Regions from separate parts of the Chimaeribacter sp. YP20170169 genome, predicted to be linked through region 3. Evidence: predicted binding sites of a transcription regulator. Region 3 holds the regulator's gene; each other region holds the start of a gene.
The links. Region 3 encodes CRP, which controls carbon source genes, mostly activating them, when cyclic AMP is high. Its sites were predicted from a motif close to ATGTGANNNNNNTCACAT; they were not measured.
Positions count from the first base shown of each region.

Region 1: the regulator CRP is predicted to act here: its motif matches at 1,999-2,016, upstream of ACK3SD_RS16290 (PTS sugar transporter subunit IIC).
Region 2: the regulator CRP is predicted to act here: its motif matches at 1,739-1,756, upstream of cdd (cytidine deaminase).

Region 1 covers NZ_CP176824.1:3,578,505-3,582,786, forward strand. The annotation lists gene ACK3SD_RS16285 (6-phospho-beta-glucosidase) at 1-626, opposite strand, end outside; gene ACK3SD_RS16290 (PTS sugar transporter subunit IIC) at 642-1,970, opposite strand; gene rpoC (DNA-directed RNA polymerase subunit beta') at 2,302-4,282, opposite strand, start outside.
Region 2 covers NZ_CP176824.1:2,551,646-2,555,927, reverse strand. The annotation lists gene ACK3SD_RS11590 (NAD-dependent malic enzyme) at 1-591, opposite strand, end outside; gene cdd (cytidine deaminase) at 796-1,677, opposite strand; gene ACK3SD_RS11580 (arginine ABC transporter substrate-binding protein) at 1,864-2,595, opposite strand; gene artM (arginine ABC transporter permease ArtM) at 2,812-3,480, opposite strand; gene artQ (arginine ABC transporter permease ArtQ) at 3,480-4,196, opposite strand; gene artJ (arginine ABC transporter substrate-binding protein) at 4,203-4,282, opposite strand, start outside.
Region 3 covers NZ_CP176824.1:264,471-268,752, forward strand. The annotation lists gene argD (bifunctional acetylornithine/succinyldiaminopimelate transaminase) at 1-330, shown strand, start outside; gene ACK3SD_RS01140 (YccS/YhfK family putative transporter) at 339-2,456, opposite strand; gene crp (cAMP-activated global transcriptional regulator CRP) at 2,519-3,151, opposite strand; gene ACK3SD_RS01150 (OsmC family protein) at 3,481-3,888, shown strand; gene ACK3SD_RS01155 (phosphoribulokinase) at 3,917-4,282, opposite strand, start outside.

The sequences.
Region 1 (4,282 bases), 590 kb from region 3:
TAGACGTGCGTGCCATAGAGGAAGTGGTTAAGCCCAACCAGCTGTAGCAGAAAACGCGATCGATCGACGCCAAGTATCTCCGCCACCATATGCTGCATGGACTGCGAAAGATTGCACAGGCCAATGCACTTTATGCTGCTGTACTTCAATACCGCCTCAGTGACAATGCCGCTGGGGTTGGTGAAATTAACCAGCCAGGCATCCGGGCAAAGCTCCTCCATATCCCGGCAGATATCGAGGATCACCGGAATGGTGCGCAGCGCCTTAGCCAGACCACCCGCCCCATTGGTTTCCTGACCGATTAAACCGTGAGAAAGAGGAATACGTTCGTCTTTGATACGTGCCTCTAATTGCCCGACACGCAGCTGGGTGGTCACAAAGTCCGCGCCTTTCAGCGCCTCCCGGCGATTCAGCGTCAGGTGCACCTGACAATTAATGCCCGCCGCCTCCACCATGCGTTTCGCGAGATTACCTACCACCTCCAGTTTTTCACGTCCTGCCTCGACATCCACTAACCAAATTTCGCGAATGGGCAGCTCTGCATAGCGCTGGATAAAGCCTTCGATAATTTCCGGCGTATAAGAGCTACCGCCGCCGATAGTGACAATCTTTAAACTCTTATTCATTACACAGTCCTTAATTCATTCCGGGGCAAGGGCATGTTGATTCAGGGTGTTTTTTGCCTGTTCATTTTCATCGCGTAAATAGTGTTTATCGAGTGTCATGACAAATGGGTAGTAAATTGCCATGGCCACCAGCAAATTAATTGCCTGAAAAAGTATTCCCTTCCAGCCGCAGATTAAGAAACCGCTGATAAATATTGGTGTGGTCCAGGGGATTTCCAGACCAGAGGTTAAAGGCAGCCAGCCAAAGGCCATTGCGCTATAAGTCATCACACACAAGACCACGGGCACGGTAATAAAAGGGATAAACAGCAAAGGATTGAGTGCGATAGGCGCGCCGAAGATAATAGGCTCATTGATATTAAAGAGGGCCGCAGGTGAGGCAAGTTTTGCAATTTCACGCATACGCTTGCTCTTAGCCCGGAACAGCATCACCAGCAGCATTGCCAGCGTAAAACCAGTGCCGCCGCAAATCAGAAAGACATCACGGAACTGTTGGGTAATGATATTCACCGGCGGCAGGCCCTGTTTCATCGCCTGCATATTCTCAAGCGTTAAAGAGCGCCAGATAGGCCCCATAATGGCGGTGACAATAGAGTCGCCATGCAGCCCAAAGAACCAGAAGAAGCTCACAAAAAATTCGGCCACCATCTGTGATGGCAAGGTATTACCCAACTCCATCATGGGCGCTTGTAGCACTTTGAAGATCATCTCCTGAGCGGTAGCAAACGGGGTCATTTCAAACAGCAGACGGGCTAGCCAGAAGATGACCACAATCAGGAAGGAGGGGATCAGTGAGCTAAAGCTGTTTGAGACGGCAGGCGGCACGCTCTCTGGCATGGAGATAGTCAGACGCGGATGGTTGAATAAGCGATACAAGCGTACTGCGATGACCGTTACGATCAGTGAAAGGAATAATCCTTGCGCCCCGAGCGCGAACGTAGGGATTACGTCACGCATAACTGCGCCATTCTCCTGCGGGTATTGATAAGGAGTAATCACCAGAAAACTGATAAGTGATATTAACGCACAGGAGATCTCATTCAAGTTCCAGCGTTTCGCCAGGCTGATACTGGTGCTGGTGACAACCAGCAGCGCCATAATCGAATAAGTCGCATCCAGAACGTAATTCAGTTGGCTAATAAACTTCTCGCCAAAATGGCGAACGATGAATTCGCCGTAGCCTGGAATCGGTAGGTTGGCTATCAGCAAGAAAAACGAACCGATAATCAGGAAAGGCATAATTCGAATAAAGCCATCTTTGATGGCGCCTAGATAGTCATTCCCTTCAATCTTCATTGCCAGCGGCAATATTTTCCGTTCCATAAATGCAGTGAAATTATTCATATTTGGCTCACTGTGCGGATTATAGACCAAGTGGTATATACCACTTGAAGTGAGACTATGCACTTCGGGTTTTCCTGTCAACGAGCCAAACAAGGATTGAGGATGATTAAACCTATTTTGTGATTAGCCACACAATTGAAACGGAGAGTGCGCAGAAAGAGAGTTGTTCACTAAAATATTGGGCTGGATGCGGGCACGGGTAAACTGCCGGGCAATTTGCAATCTTCACTCACCCTATCCATGTAACGCTTACCTCTACCGTTGCCGGAAAGCGCCCATAAAAAAACCCGCCGAAGCGGGTTTTTTATTTAGCGTTGGCGCTTGCGGACGATTATTCGTCGTCGCCGCCAAGGCCTGCGTTCAGCAGCTCAGCCAGGTTGGCTGTAGCCTCTTCCGCGCTGACCTGAGGAGCAACCTGCTCTTCATTCTGTGCGCGGCGACGCATACGGTCCTGATGATAAGCGTAACCGGTACCGGCTGGGATCAGACGGCCCACGATCACGTTCTCTTTCAGGCCGCGCAGTTCATCACGCTTACCGGCAACTGCCGCTTCGGTGAGAACACGCGTCGTTTCCTGGAACGAAGCCGCAGAGATGAAGGACTCGGTCGCCAGAGATGCCTTGGTGATACCCAGCAGGTCACGATGGTACGTTGCTGCGATCTTGCCGTCTGCTTCCAGCTGACGGTTGGCAATCTTGATGCGAGACACTTCAGCCTGTTCGCCTTCCAGGAACTCAGAGCTGCCTGCGCTGGCAATGGTGCCTTTACGCAGCATCTGACGAACGATAACTTCGATGTGCTTATCGTTAATCTTAACGCCTTGCAGACGGTAAACGTCCTGCACTTCGTTCACGATGTAACGGGTCACCGCGTGAACACCACGCAGACGCAGGATGTCGTGCGGAGACTCTGGGCCGTCAGATACGACGTCACCACGTTCTACACGTTCACCTTCGAACACGTTGAGCTGACGCCATTTCGGAATCATCTCTTCGTACGGATCGCTACCATCCAGCGGGGTGATCACCAGACGACGCTTGCCTTTGGTCTCTTTACCGAAGGAGATGATCCCGCTGATCTCAGCCAGGATTGCCGGCTCTTTCGGACGACGCGCTTCGAACAGGTCAGCAACGCGTGGCAGACCACCGGTGATGTCCTTGGTACCGCCGGATTCCTGCGGAATACGCGCCAGGGTGTCACCTGCGTTGATCTGGATACCATCTTCCAGCTGAACAATCGCTTTACCCGGCAGGAAGTACTGGGCAGGCATATCCGCGCCTGGGATCAGTACGTCATCGCCGCTGGCGTCAACGATTTTCAGTGCCGGACGCAGGTCTTTACCGCTACCGGTACGCTCTGCGCTGTCCAGTACCACGATAGAGGACAAACCGGTCAGTTCGTCAGTCTGGCGGGTAATGGTTTGGGTATCGACCATATCGGCGAAGCGAATGAAACCACTCACTTCACTGATAACTGGCATGGTGTGCGGATCCCAGTTAGCTACGGTTTCGCCCGCGCTGACTTCCTGACCGTCACCTTTCGCCATGACCGCACCGTAAGGCACTTTGTAGCTCTCTTTCGTACGACCGAATTCGTCAATCAGCTTCAGTTCAGTGTTACGCGAGGTGATAACCAGCTTACCGTTGGAGTTGGTTACGTGCTTCGCGTTGGTCAGCTTGATGCTGCCCTTGTTCTTCACCTGAATGCTGGACTCTGCTGCCGCACGGGATGCCGCACCACCGATGTGGAAGGTACGCATCGTCAGCTGGGTACCCGGCTCACCGATGGACTGTGCTGCAATAACACCGACCGCTTCACCTTTGTTGATGATGTGGCCACGTGCCAGGTCACGACCGTAGCAGTAAGCACACACACCAAAGTCGGTTTCACAACCTACCACGGAGCGTACTTTCACGGCGTCGACAGAGTTCTCTTCTAAAAGATCACACGTCTTCTCGTTCAGCAGGGTGTTACGCGGCACCAGAATGTCCGCCGTACCCGGCTTCAGCACGTCTTCTGCAGTTACACGACCCAGTACACGCTCACGCAGCGGCTCTTTCACGTCGCCACCCTCGATAACCGGAGTCATCAGGATGCCTTCGTGGGTGCCACAGTCGTCTTCGGTCACAACCAGATCCTGCGCCACGTCAACCAAACGACGGGTCAGATAACCGGAGTTCGCAGTTTTCAGTGCGGTATCCGCCAGACCTTTACGTGCACCGTGGGTCGAGATGAAGTACTGGAGTACGTTCAGACCTTCACGGAAGTTCGCGGTGATCGGCGTTTCGATGATGGAGCCATCCGGCTTCGCC
Region 2 (4,282 bases), 1.6 Mb from region 3:
GACGTCCAGCACCACCGGCAGGGTGTAGGCTGGGCTGATGCCGCCACAGGCGGTGTAGAGCGACAGCTTGCCAATCGGGATGCCCATGCCGCCGATGCCCTGATCGCCAAGGCCGAGGATGCGCTCGCCGTCCGTCACCACGATCACCTTCACATTCTGTTTGGTGGCGTTTTGCAGGATGTCGTCGATGCGGTCGCGGTTGGCGTAGGAGATGAAGATGCCACGCGCGCGGCGGTAGATATCGGAGAAGTGCTCACAGGCCAGGCCCACGGTCGGCGTGTAGATGATCGGCATCATCTCGCTCAGGTGGTTATCCAGCAGGCGGTAGAACAGCGTCTCGTTGGTGTCCTGAATGTTGCGCAGGTAGATGTGCTTGTCGATGTCGGTTTTGAAATCCTGGAACTGGCGCCAGGCGCGCTCCGCCTGCTCCTCAATGGTCTCCACCGCCTCGGGCAGCAGGCCGTGCAGGTTGAAGTGGGTGCGCTCATCGTCAGTAAAGGCGCTGCCTTTGTTCAGCAGCGGCGCTTCCAGCAGGATCGGGCCAGCATAGGGGATATAAAGGGGGCGTTTGCTCTCGTTTTCAAGTTCCATTGATCTACTCTTGGCGGTCTTAAAGAAAAGGTTGCGCGCTGATCCTAAAAGATAACGCCAATATGTACAGCAATTGTTATCAATGTATGACAAAAATCGTGCAGTCAGTAACCTAACTTAACGATTTACAAGCCTTTTGGCGGAGAGCGGGAGTGGTCAAACCATTGGGCCGGGCAGGGTGCCCGGCCAGGGGGAGGGGCAATTTTAGACCGCGATCACGGTCAGGTCATCACAGCCGAGGGCCGCCAGCGTGGCGCGGGTGGCATCAACCTGTGACAGCAGCGCCGACTCACGCTCAATCAGCACCGCACGGCGCAGGGTGGCGTGGTCACTGCCCGCCAGGTTCATCAGGTTCAGCGCGGCCTGCAGCGGCGGCAGGCTGGGGTTGAACGCGGCATTTTCGGCGTAGCGGCCGGGGAAGATTTTGCCCTCCGCATCCTCCAGCGCGATGCCGCAGTGGGCGTGGCTGTAGGGGGCGTGGCTCTGGTTCATCGCCGCCAGGGCATACTTGGTCAGCGCATCGCCCTCCGCCTGATAGCCGTGATCCACTTGGTCCATCAGCAGGGTGGTGATGGCCAGATCGCGCGGGCCAAAGGCATCCGGCAGGTAGTGGCCAAGGGAGGCCACTTCACGGCCCGGCAGGTGGACGGCCAGTTGCACGCCGCTGTTCAGCTCATTCATAAACTGGCGGCAGTGGCCGCACGGCGTGTAGTTGACGGTGATCGCCTCTAGCTGGCGCTCGTTGCGCAGCCAGGCGTGGGTGACCGCCGATTGCTCCGCGTGCACGGTCTGTTGCAGCGGCGCACCGGTGAACTCCATGTTAGCGCCGAAGTACCAGTTGCCACTGATGCCACGGGCGATGGCCCCTACCTGGAAGTGGGAGACCGGTGCCAGAGAGCAGGCTGCCGCCAATGGCAGCAGGGCGAACGCCAGCGCGTCGGCGGAGAGGCCGCTCTCCTGTTGCAGTCGGGTAACCTCTGCTGCCGTGAAAAAGGCGGGGAAATCATTATGGCGCAGCAGCGGCTCCAGCGCCGTGGCCAGTTCCATTGAGAGCGCGGAAAACGCGGTATGAAATCGTGCGTGCATCGGTCCTTCCATCTTATGGCAACATTCGGGCAGCCAGTGTAGGGGGACGCAATGGATTGCAGTGTGATTAGTATCACATTTCTGGTGAAATTCATGCAAATGACATGGGAAAGTGAGCGAAGTCACGCAATCTGGCGCGGAGCGATCAGGCGGGAAAATGTCCCCCGCCGGAGCGGGGGAGCGGGATCACTGTGGGAACCACTTGTCGTTGATCGCCTTGTAGGTGCCGTTGGCCTTGATCGCCTCCAGTGCGCCATTCAGTTTCGCCAGCAGCGCCTGATTGTCCGGGCGCACCGCGATGCCGAGGCCGGTGCCGAAGTATTGCGCATCGGTCACGTGCTCGCCCACCGGGGCCAGATTCGGGTTGCTCTTCAGCCACTCATTGACCACGGCGGTGTCACCGAATACCCCATCCAGACGGCCATTTTTCAGGTCAAGGATGGCGTTCTGGTAGCTGTCATAGGCAACGGTGGTGATCTCCGGGTGCTTCTCTTGCAGGTACTTCTGGTGGGTGGTGCCGTTCTCCATGCCAACGCGCTTGCCCTTCAGGTCAGCCAGCGTCTGGAACTTGCCCTTCTGGGCGATGACGATGGCCGAGTTGGCGTAGTAGGGCTGGGTGAAGGCCACCTGCTTCTGGCGCTCTGGGGTGATGTCCATGCCGGAGATCACTGCGTCAAAACGCTTGAATTTCAGCGCCGGGATCAGGCTGTCAAAGGCCTGATTGGTGAAGGTGCAGTTGGCCTGAAGCTGTTTGCAGAGTGCGTTCGCCAAATCAATGTCAAAGCCAACCATCTGGTTGCTGGCATCCAGCGACTCAAACGGCGGGTAGGTGGCGGAAGCCGCGAAGCGGATGGTGTCAGCCGCGCTGGCGGTAAACGCGATGCCAGAGAGCAGGGCGGCGAGCAGCAATTTTTTCATGGTGATACTCCAGATTATTGTTGTGGTCCCCTGCGCCAGCCGGGATGGCCTGCGGAACGGGCAGCACTGCACGGTGGCCGGGACAGGTCTCTACGCTGACATTATTTGAATTTATATGCAATAAAATTGCTTAAAAAATTAGATGAGTGGGTGAGTTTTAATCAGGTGGGCAAGATGGCAGGCAAAAAAAGGGGCGGCCAATGCCGCCCCTGGAGGTCAGTTGCGCTGTTCAAAGCGCAGCGCACGGCGCTCGATCAGCCGCATCAGCAGCGTTAGCAAACCATTGACGCACAGGTAAACCAGCCCGGCCGCGCCAAACACCATCACATCGTAAGTGCGGCCATACAGCAGCTGGCTGTGGCCCATCACCTCCATCAGGGTGATGGTGTAGGCCAGCGAGGTGCTTTTGAACACCAGCACCACCTCATTCGAGTAGGAGGAGAGGGCGCGCTTGAAGGCGAACGGCAGCAGGATGCGCAGCGACTGCATCTTCGACATGCCGAGCGCCTCGCAGGATTGCCACTGGCCGGCGGGGATGGCGCGCAGCGCGCCGTGGAACAGCAGCGTGGTGTAGGCCGCGCTGTTGAGCGACAGTGCCAGCACCGCGCAGAGCCACGGCTGCGACAGCAGGTTCCACAGCCACGGGTAGTGCTGGATGGCGGGGAACTGGCCGGGGCCGTAGTAGATCAAAAAGATCTGCACCAGCAGCGGCGTGCCGGTGAACAGCGTGATGTAACCGCGCACCAGCTGGCTGATGACCGGCGTGCGCAGCGCCAATATCAGGGTGAACAGCAGCGACAGCACCAGCGCCGCCAGCAGCGAGGCGACCGTCAGCGTCAGGCTGGTGTGCAACCCCTTCAGGATCTCAGGTAAGTACTCCAGCATCAGTGCAGCCTCTGCTCAAAACGGGTGGTGCGCTGCTCAATGCGCCGCAGCACAGCCTGGCTGAACAGCGTTACCAGCAGGTAGATCATGGCGGCGATCAGATACCAGTTAAACGGCTCCTGGGTGCGGGTGGCGATGCTTTTGGTTTGCAGCATCAGGTCATTGACGCTGATCAGCGACACCAGCGCGGTATCCTTCAGCAGCACCAGCCACTGGTTGCCGAGGCCGGGCAGCGCGTGGCGCCACATCTGCGGCATCACCAGCCTGAAGAAGATGGCGGCCTTGCTCATCCCCAGCGCCTGCCCGGATTCACGCTGGCCGTGCGGCACGGCCTTCAGCGCGCCGCGCAGCGTCTGCGAGGCGTAGGCGGAGTAGAGCAGCGCCAGCGCCACCACGCCGCATAGGAACGGGCTGACCTCAAAGTTCTCAATGTTGAGCTGCACCGGCAGCTGGAACAGGTAGAAGTTGAGGGTAAAGCCGTCCGCCAGCAGCATCAGCACCTGAGAGGAGCCAAAGTAGATGAACAGCACCACCAGAATCTCCGGCAGGCCGCGCAGCAGCGTCACCAGCCCGGTGCCAAGCCAGGCCACCGGCCGCCAGCGCACCGACTCCCAGACGGCGAACAGCATCGCCAGCGCCAGACCGAGCACCAGCGAGCAGAGCGCCAGGCCGACGGTCATGCCGGCGGCGCTGAGTAGGGGTTGGAATTCACTCATCGGGAATTACTGCTGAAACCATTTCTGGTAGATGGTTTGGTAGGTGCCGTCCTGTTTCACCTTCGCCAGTGCGGCGTCCAGCTTGC
Region 3 (4,282 bases):
GCGGCACTGGATACCATCAACACCCCGCAGGTGTTGGCGGGCATTGAGGAGCGTCGCCAGCACTTCCTGAAGGCGCTGGAGACGATCAACCAGAAGTATGCGATCTTCAAAGAGGTGCGCGGCATGGGGCTGTTGCTGGGCGCGGAGCTAAGCGAGCCGTACCAGAACAGGGCCCGCGATGTACTGACGGCCGCGGCGGAGCAGGGGCTGATGATGCTCAACGCCGGGCCGAATGTGCTGCGTTTTGCGCCGTCGCTGGTGATCGAGTTTGATGACATCCATGAGGGCATGGCGCGGCTGGAGAAGGCCATCGCCACGCTGGCGGGCTAAAGTCCCCGCTACTCTGAAGCCGCCTCCGGGCGGCTTTTTTGATCGCGCTTCACGCGGCGCGCCAGCCAGATGCCGTGGTGCGGGCGCTGTCGCCAGGCCAGGCTGGAGATGGTGTTCATCGCGTTGAGGTGCGAGAGGATGCGGCGCAACGGGCGCTCCATCTCGGTCACTGGCATCTCCGGCGCGCTGTCCGGCGCGCGGAACATCGGGTCTGACGAGGGGTTGCCGTCGGCCGGGCCGTCATACATCAGCCGCTGCTGGCAGCTCTGGAGCGCAATCTCACAGGTCTCCAAATACTCCTGCGCCAGCGCCGGGGTCAGCATGTAGTGATCGCGTGCCAGGATAGTCATCGCGTTCAGGTGCTCAACAATTGACTGGCTGTGCATCACCCAGAGCCGCATGTCAGCCAGGTAGTGGGAGTTGAAGCCCGGCTCCTGCATCGCCTGATTGAGGGCGGTGTAGAGGGTGTTGTGCGTCTGATTGGCCATGATGCGGGTATAGGCCAGCTTTGCCGGATCTGGGTTGGCGCTGAGCAGCAGGCGGATCGCCTCCTGATAGGCTTCCAACGCCTGCCAGGCGTTGTCGCGCAGCTTGCCGCTCTGCCACTGTGGCCAGAGCCAGATGGTGCTGCCAAAGGCCAGCGCGCAACCAATCAGCGTGTCTACTAACCGTGGAATCAGGAAGTTAGCGCCATTTTGCGTCACCAGTTGCAGCGTGTAGACCGCAGTGATGGTCAGCCCCACCATGCCCAGCCCGTAGTTATTGCGCAGCACCAGATAGGCGGCCAGCATGATCAACACCAACAGGCCCAGCATCGCGGCTTGCGGCAGTTGCAGGTGCAGCACGCCAGCGGCCAGCACCAGCCCGGCCAACGTGCCGATGGCGCGGTGCTGGATACGCACGCGCGTGGCGTTGTAGCCGTTCTGGATCACCAGCAGCGCGGTGAGCAGCACCCAATAGGGTTTCGGCAGGTCAAAGAACAGGCCAATCGAGCTGCCGAGCGCCAGCATCACGCCGACGCGTGCGGCGTTGCGCAGCGACATCGATCGCCAGGAGAGATAGCGCTTCAGCGCTGGCCAGAAGGGCAGGCGGTTGCGGCTCTCCATCAGGTTACGGCGATAGAGCGGCCGCTGGGTATGCAACAGGCGCGCGATGCGGTTGAAGTGGTAGTAGCAGAACTGGCCGACCGGGTTATCAGGGTAGCGGTTGGCAATCTTCTCCAGCGCTGCCAGTTCGCCGCCCATCTCAAAGCGGGCGGAGCGGCGGTGGTAGAGCAGGTCATCGGCAATCATCCGCAGCCGCTTGGCGATCACCTCCGCATTGCGGCGGATAATCGCCTCTGCTTGGCTCTGCGCCACCAGTTTCTGCACCTCCTCTGGCTGGTGCAGGCTGACGGTAATGTGCTCCTGGAGATCGAGCGCCACCTGGAAGGCGCGGAACAGCCGCCGATAGTGCGGGTGGCGCTCGCCGGAGAGCATATGCAGTTGCTGATAGACCTGCACAATCAACTCCATCACCTTCTGCTGGCGCTTGAGCAGCGGGGGCAGGGCAGTGTCTGGATCTAGATGCTGGGTCAGCAGGCTGTACTTGGCATCAACGTAGTCACCCAGTTCGCGGTAGAGCAGACTGAGCGATTCACGCATTGGCTGCTCTTTCCACAGCCGGAACCAGCCCCAGGTAAACAGCCCATACCAGAGCGTGCCGAGCACGAACAGCCCCGGTGCCTGCCAGAGCGGCGTGGTGCCAGCCATGCTAAGGGTAAAGATGGCCGCCACCAGCGTGCCGTTGAGCAGCCGGCCATGCAGCGGGCTGATCTCGCCTGTCACGCCGAGCAGCAGCGCCAGCGCCAGCAAAATCAGCGGCAGCGGACAGTGGGCGTAGAGCAAGAGCAGTTGCAGTATCAGGCTGCATCCGGCGAACAGCGTACCGCCAATGGCCAGACGTTTTACATAGCGCCGATGGGGCGTGTCGAGACCGGCGATGTTGCAGCAGGCGGGCACCAGTGAGAAGAGCAAGCCGACCTGGAGCTGGCCGAACGGCAGCGCGATGGCCGCGGGCAGGCAGAGCACCAGCGTTTGCCGCAGGGCGTAGTTGACTTCAGGATGGTAAATAAGACGGCGCCACATGTTCAATCAGGGAAGAACGGCGCAGTGCGGGGGGGCCGCAGCTGCGCCGTGTTGATCCGGGATTAACGAGTGCCGTAGACGACAATCGTTTTGCCGTGGGCGGAGATCAGGTTCTGATCTTCCAGCATTTTCAGGATGCGGCCGACGGTTTCGCGGGAGCAACCTACGATTTGACCAATCTCCTGGCGGGTAATCTTGATCTGCATACCATCGGGGTGGGTCATGGCATCAGGCTGTTTCGCCAGATTGAGCAGGGTCTGGGCGATACGGCCAGTCACATCCAGGAAGGCAAGGTTGCCCACCTTTTCGGAGGTAACTTGCAGGCGGCGCGCCATCTGGGAGGAGAGGCGCATCAGGATGTCCGGGTTGACCTGGATCAGCTGACGGAATTTCTTGTAGGAGATCTCCGCCACTTCACAAGCCGTTTTGGCGCGTACCCACGCGCTGCGCTCCTGGCCCTCTTCGAACAGGCCAAGTTCGCCGATGAAATCCCCTTGGTTGAGGTAGGAGAGGATCATCTCTTTGCCCTCTTCATCCTTGATCAGCACGGCGACCGAACCTTTCACGATGTAGTAGAGCGTTTCAGCCTTTTCACCCTGGTGAATCAGCGTACTTTTGGAAGGGTATTTATGAATATGGCAGTGAGACAGGAACCATTCGAGAGTAGGGTCTGTTTGCGGTTTGCCGAGAACCATTTGCTTTTATCCTCTGTTGTAATCGCTGCCCAAAATCACAGGGCTCAGAGTTCCCTGTACGGCGTTTTGAAAATACGCCTCTTTCAAGAGTATTAACTGTCTGATAATGCTGCAAGGCGGAGGCTGAAAAGTCGCCAAACGGCGGCCTCGTCGTTCCATTGAAAACCTGACCTTGCTCCATACAGAACATTTTGTTTCGGGTTTGTTTTATCACAGCCTGAACCGAGTGTCTTCTGTTGTCTCGCTTCAGCATGATGAAGATCGGCCCGATTGCCTGTTTGGCTGCGAGGGGTTAGGCTATTTTCAGAAAATAATCGGAGGATGAGGCTATGCAGGCACGGGTAAAGTGGGTGGAAGGGCTGACGTTTCTGGGGGAGTCCGCATCGGGCCACCAGATCTTGATGGATGGCAATGCCGGTGACAAGGCACCCAGCCCGATGGAGATGGTGCTGATGTCCGTGGGCGGCTGTAGCGCGATTGATGTGGTCTCCATCCTACAGAAGGCGCGGCAGGATGTGCGCGACTGTGAGGTGCGCCTGACCTCAGAGCGCCGCGACGAGGTGCCGCGCACCTTTACGCACATCAACCTACACTTTGTGGTGAGCGGCAAGGGGCTGACGGAGAAGAGTGTGGAACGCGCCGTCAACCTCTCGGCAGAGAAGTACTGCTCGGTGTCACTGATGATCGGCAAGGCCGCGTCAGTGACCCACAGCTTTGAGATTGTCAGCGTCGAGTGACGCCCAGGGGGCGGCCCGCCGTCCCCGCTTACTTGATGATTTTCCCCTCCAGCAGCCGCTGCACTAGCGGTGCCATGATCAACTCCATCGCCAGCCCCATTTTGCCGCCCGGCACCACCAATGTATTGATATGAGAGATAAATGAGCCTTGCAGCATAGCTAGCAGATAGGGGAAATCGATCGCCCCCAGCCCGCGGAAGTGGATCACCACAAAGCTCTCATCCAGCGATGGGATCGCCTTGGCGGCAAACGGGTTGGAGGTGTCCACCGTCGGCACGCGCTGGAAGTTGATATGGGTGCGGGAGAACTGCGGCGTGATGTAGTTGATGTAATCCTCCATCGACCGCACCACCGAGTCCATCACAGCCTCGCGCGAGTGGCCGCGCTCATTGGT